DNA from 2 places in the Paenibacillus sp. FSL R10-2788 genome. Region 1 is predicted to be linked to the other one. Evidence: riboswitches for the same ligand, from Rfam matches in the RefSeq annotation. Region 1 holds a riboswitch; the other holds the start of a gene.
The links. Region 1 has a riboswitch for thiamine pyrophosphate ahead of thiC (phosphomethylpyrimidine synthase ThiC). Riboswitches for the same ligand answer to the same signal wherever they lie in the genome.
Positions count from the first base shown of each region.

Region 2: another riboswitch for thiamine pyrophosphate. It lies ahead of NSQ50_RS12775 (ABC transporter ATP-binding protein); the one in region 1 lies ahead of thiC (phosphomethylpyrimidine synthase ThiC).

Region 1 covers NZ_JBBOQA010000001.1:6,190,453-6,193,619, forward strand. Annotated here, with positions in the region: gene thiC (phosphomethylpyrimidine synthase ThiC) at 71-1,813, opposite strand; TPP riboswitch at 1,916-2,025, opposite strand; gene NSQ50_RS27445 (beta-galactosidase) at 2,097-3,167, opposite strand, start outside.
Region 2 covers NZ_JBBOQA010000001.1:2,910,337-2,913,503, forward strand. Annotated here, with positions in the region: gene NSQ50_RS12770 (ABC transporter permease) at 1-601, opposite strand, end outside; gene NSQ50_RS12775 (ABC transporter ATP-binding protein) at 582-1,277, opposite strand; TPP riboswitch at 1,476-1,579, opposite strand; gene NSQ50_RS12780 (amino acid ABC transporter substrate-binding protein) at 1,802-2,638, shown strand; gene NSQ50_RS12785 (amino acid ABC transporter permease) at 2,692-3,167, shown strand, end outside.

The DNA of each region.
Region 1 (3,167 bases):
CTATTCAAAGTATAAAAGAAGAAGCCGCCAATGACGACTTCTTTTAGATATTTCTTTTTAGCAGAAAAAGTTATCTATAAATGAGGCTCCCGCCTTGGAGAAACTCTTCTGCCTTCTCTTGCATTCCTGATTCAATTCTCGTCGAATTACGGATATTATGAGAGATCTTCATACTGCAAAATTTCGGCCCGCACATGGAACAAAAATGAGCTGTTTTAGCGCCTTCCGCAGGCAATGTCTCATCATGATATTCTAGCGCTCGCTCAGGATCTAACGATAAATGAAATTGATCACGCCAACGAAATTCAAAACGGGCTTTCGAAAGAGCGTTATCCCGGTCTTGTGCTCCTTTATGCCCTTTCGCCAAATCTGCGGCATGTGCCGCTATTTTATAAGTAATGACCCCTACACGTACATCTTCCTTATTAGGCAGGCCAAGATGCTCCTTCGGAGTTACGTAACATAACATTGCTGTACCGAACCAACCAATCATCGCTGCACCTATAGCAGAGGTAATATGATCATACCCCGGCGCAATATCTGTAGTCAGTGGACCTAACGTATAAAAAGGGGCTTCGTTGCAAGTTTCAAGTTGCTTATCCATATTCTCTTTAATCAAGTGCATCGGCACATGTCCTGGACCCTCTACCATCACCTGTACATCATGACTCCAAGCCATAGCTGTTAATTCACCTAACGTCTCTAACTCGGCAAATTGTGCTTCATCATTCGCATCAGCAATCGAACCCGGACGTAATCCATCGCCTAGGGAAAAAGAAACATCGTACAGCTTCATGATTTCACATATCTCTTCAAAATGTGTATATAAAAAGTTCTCTTGATGATGCGCAAGACACCATGCCGCCATAATGGAGCCACCTCTTGAAACAATACCTGTCATACGTTGTGCCGTCAACGGGATATAACGAAGCAGAACTCCCGCATGAATGGTAAAATAGTCCACCCCTTGCTCCGCTTGCTCAATGAGCGTATCACGGTATACTTCCCACGTTAAATCTTCCGCTTTCCCATTCACTTTTTCCAAAGCTTGATAAATAGGCACCGTTCCAATAGGAACAGGAGAATTACGGATGATCCACTCGCGTGTCGTATGGATGTTTTTACCTGTGGAGAGATCCATTATATTGTCTGCACCCCAGCGGGTAGCCCATCTCATTTTCTCCACCTCTTCCTCTATGGATGAGGATACTGCGGAGTTTCCAATATTGGCATTGATCTTTACCAAAAAATTACGCCCAATAATCATTGGTTCACTCTCTGGATGATTGATATTCGCTGGAATGATGGCGCGGCCGCGGGCTACTTCATCTCTTACAAATTCCGGTGTCACATTCTCACGAATCGCAACGTATTCCATTTCCGAAGTAATAATCCCTTTGCGTGCATAATGCATTTGAGAGACATTACGCCCCTTTTTCGCTCGCAAAGGTTTTCTATGGAGCGCTGGAAACACTTCCGCCACAGCTTTTCCCGTTGCATTCCCGTTATCTTCAGGCTTCACGGTTCTTCCTTCGTACGCTTCCACATCCCCTCGTTCCTCAATCCAGCTTAGACGATTGGGCTCTAACCCCTGACGAATATCAGTATGAATATTAGCATCCGTGTAAGCCCCACTTGTGTCATAGACATGAATTGGGGAATTCTCCTCTTCGCCGTCTATGCCCGCAGTTGGACTAAGTGAGATCTCCCGCATAGGCACCTGAATATCAGGCCGTGAACCCTTTACATACACTTTTTGACTTGCTGGAAAAGCTGATAAATTGATTGGATCGTTGTTCAATTCGCTTGTCATCTCAATTCCTCCTATAAGGTGATTTGATCAAGCGGAGACGGTCTACTCCCCACACATAGAAAAGGCCACATCTGTATAAGATGAGGCCTTAGAGTAGACAAATAGAAATAGAGCTCCATTTCCTCCGCTGGCATTATCCAGATCAGGTTTGACGGTCGATAGTTATAACTATCCTCTCAGCCTGGTCCCACCAAGCTCCCGTAACTATATAATTGCTACTTCAAAGTATAACCGAAAAGAGAGAATTATCCAAATCTACTCAAATGTGAGATCAACGTGTACGTTAGTATAACACCAGTACCCCAAATCCTTCCAGAAGCACCTCGCCCGACAATGTTGTGCCGCTCAGTAAATCTGTTTTGGTCTCATGAAGATGGATCGTGACAGGAGTCTCACTATAATTAAGCAAAAAAGCATAACTGGAAGAAGCTCCGGTACGGACTTGCAGCTCTACCTCTTCTGGGAGCTCCAGCCAATTTGCTGGCGATTGTAGATCAATTAATTTTATGATCTCAGCCGCTGCCTGTTCGTTAAATACGGCTCCGTAATACCAAACCTCACCCTTGCCGCGACGATTTCTAGTTACCGCCGGTTTTCCTGCATAATAATCAGAGGCGTAAACCGCCATCACTTCAACCGAAGCTTCCTCTATTTTGAGAATATCATTAAAGTCATCTGCTCCTGTAACGACTTCGGTCGCGCCCGACCAGCTAATTGTTGTTGGCTGACGACTGCCCTTAACCATTGTGAATTCTTCAACTGTGATCCCGCATAGATCCTTAGCAGCACCTGGGAAAGGACGCATATAACATTGACCGCGCTCATCCTTATAGCCAGTTCTACAGCCGAAGATCAGTTTGCCGCCTTGTTGAACATATTCATCCAGCAGAGACGCTGTCTCATCTGTCATAATCGCTGGGTGAGGATAGATAAGCACGTCGTACCTTGCAAGCTCCTCCAGCGTTGTTTTTTTGCGCAAATAGAGCACGTCATTAGGGATATGCTTCCGCTGAAGAGCCTTGTACCACTCCTTATTGCTCTTCCACATAAACGGGCCATGCCAAACATCGTATTCTCCATCCCACTCATTGTCATAATCACGAACAATAGCAACGTTAGCCTGATTATGAGTACCGATAAACGCTTGACCTGCTGCTGCCAGCTCCTGACCGATCTGCCCCGCTTCCCGCACTCTCCGGTTAGGCTGATTATGATAGTCATTGATTCCATGCCAATAAATTTCATTGCCCATCGTAGCTGTCCGCCAGCGGAAATATAACACCATATCTGCCCCATGAGCGATCGACTGATAAGTCCATAACCGCATCTGCCCGGGCTTTGGAGAAGGCATATC
Region 2 (3,167 bases), 3.3 Mb from region 1:
CCCCGATAGTAGCTCCGATGACGCAGTATACAATGGACAGCTTTAAGCCAGAGAAAAAAGCAGGCAACGCCAGTGGAATTTGGGTTTTGACAAGCAGCTGCCAGCGGTTTGCACCAAATGTTAATAATAAGTCCTTGTAAGTCTGGCCACTTGTACGAAGTCCATCATATGTACTCACTACGACTGGAAAAAAAGCCGTCAAAAACACCACAGCCACTTTGCTCCACAGCGAATATCCGAACCACATAATAAAAATGGGGGATAGCGCAATTAATGGGATCGTCTGGCTAATGATAAGAAAGGGATAGATGGCCTTTTCTATGGGGCGATACAGGAACATTCCAGTGCCCAGCAATACACCACAAATAACAGAAAGGACAAAACCCACCAGTATCTCCTGTAACGTTGCCAATAAATGCTGTCCGAATAATAATTGCCTGTGCTCGATCAATGCGAAGCCAATAGATGAAGGTGCAGGGAGAATAAAGGCTGGAATCATGTGAAGGCGAACAGCTGACTCCCAGATTACAAGAATGAGCAGTACCAGAAGAACGAAGGGACCATAATTGTCTAGATGTTTTTTAAAAGGTAAAGGTTGCATGCAATCTTCGCTCCAACTCTTCCCGTAGTGCTATAAACCGGGGTTCATAGTTCATCTTATAATGTCTTGGCCTTGGTAGATCCACAACGATCTCCTGTAATTCGCTGTGCGCACCGCCAGATAATAAATAAATCCGGTCACTGAGCAATAGTGCTTCTTCCAGATCATGAGTGATGAGCATAATCGTCTGATTCAATTCACCCCATAACTCCAACAGCCAACGGTGTATCTCGCGTTTGGTCATGGCATCGAGAGCGCCAAAGGGCTCATCCAGCAGCATAAGACCACTTCCGCCTCCAGCCACTAAGGTGCGCAGAAATGCGACTCGCTGTTTCATTCCACCCGAAAGTTCATGGGGATAAGCGTTCTCTACATCTGCTAAGCCGAAGCGGGTCAACATTTCCCGAATCTGAGTGATCGTTTCTTGTTTATTGAATCTGGGCTTGATCTCCCAAGGCAAAAGGCAGTTGTCGAGCACTGTCCTCCAAGGCAGCAATAAATCCTGCTGAGGCATATAAGCGATCTGGCCTAAACGACTAGCGGTTGACGGGTGCGTAGAGAGTTTTATTTTTCCGTGAGTAGGTTCGAGTAAACCGGCAATCGTTTTGAAAAATGTACTTTTCCCGCATCCGCTAGCACCTACTACGGAGACGAATTCCCCTTGCCTGATATCCATGGATAGATCTGCGAATACAGGGGGTTGCTCAGATTCCGGAAAAGAGTAGGTTAGGCCTTGAATAGATAAAATGGTCGTGATGATCTAACCTCCTAAAATTTTTGTGGAGCGCCTAAACAAATAAAGACCCATCCATTTCCAGAGGAAATGAATGGGTCAAAAAGTTCATTCTGCATAATAACACTTAACATGCTTGATGAAAATTCTGCTCCACTTCCCTCCGCTGGTATGATCCAGATCAGGTTCCAAGGGTCCGGAGCTTGAAGCTCCGTCTCAGTCGGCCGACTCCCCTAGTGAAATAACAGGTCCATATTAATTTGTTAATAAATATACCATATCTTTCTGAGAAGTAAAGAGAGAAAGAAGTGAAGGATTAATCCAAGATTGGGTAAGATATAGGTAGGAATCTAGTTAATATTATAATTCCGATGTATATAATCGGAAAAAAGTATTGACGATCATGTGATGGCAGTGTACTATTCAATTTACCGGAAAAAAACCGGATAGAGAGAGGGGATTTAATAATGAAAAAATGGAGTTTAACTATTATATTGGCGTTAACCGTGGTCCTTGTAGCGGCTTGCGGCAATAATTCGAATACCAATACGGCTGCTGAACCAACAGCTGGAACGAATGGTGGAACAGCATCTTCAGCGCAAAACAGTTTGGAGGCTGTGAAGGCCAGCGGCAAATTGCGGATAGGTACAGAAGGGACTTATGCACCTTTTACTTATCATGACACTGCGGGGAAATTGACTGGTTTTGACGTGGAAATTGCTGAAGAAGTAGCCAAACGTTTAGGTGTCAAAGCTGAATTTTTTGAAACTCAGTGGGATGGTATTTTTGCTGGGATGGATGCGAAACGGTTTGATGTCATTTTCAATGAAGTTTCCATTAACGAAGATCGCAAAGTGAAATATGATTTCTCTGAACCCTATATCGTATCCAAAGCAGTATTGATCGTGAGCGAAGACAATGAGGATATTAAGACCTTTGCCGATCTTAAAGGTAAAAAAGCCGGACAATCCCTGACAAGTAATTTATCCGATATCGCTCGTGAGAACGGTGCTGAAATCGTAGCTACAGATGGTTTCAATCAAGCGATGGACCTGCTGACTTCGGGACGTATTGATGCAACTGTGAATGATGGCTTGTCTTATCTGGATCTAAAAAAACAAAAACCAGATGCAAAAATTAAAGTGGTTGATGAGATTCCTGAAGGATCACAAAGTGCCGCGGTATTCCTGAAAGGTAATGATGAGCTGGTGAAAGCGGTCAGTGATGCGATTACAGAGATGAAGAGTGATGGAACGTACTTGAAAATTTCCGAGAAATACTTTGGAGCTGACGTTTCAAAATAATACAAGGCTAGCAAGGCTAATTAAGCCTGGAAGCTAAAAAGGATGTCTGAATAATGGATGACCGCAAAATACAAATTTTCTTAGACACACTGCTACCCCTGCTAAAAGCCGGGGTGGCTTTTACCATTCCGTTGGCGCTACTTTCCTTTGTGCTTGGATTGATTTTGGCGATCCTAACCGCGCTGGCACGTCTTTCTCCGTGGGTAATTCCGAAGCTAATCGCCCGTTTTTATGTGTGGGTTATTCGAGGAACCCCATTGTTAGTGCAGCTATTTATTATATTTTATGGTTTGCCGGCTGTTGGTATTGTACTCGACCCCTTCATTGCCGCCACCATTGGATTTACTCTTAGCGTAGGGGCTTATTCATCGGAAATCGTACGCGCTGCTATCCTGTCGATACATAAAGGCCAATGGGAAGCTGCCTTCTCAGTCGGGATGACTCGTGGGCAGGCTCTGCGCCGCGTAATTCTGCCACAAGCTGCGCGCGTTTCTGTACCGCCGTTATCCAATTCCTTTATTAGCTTGGT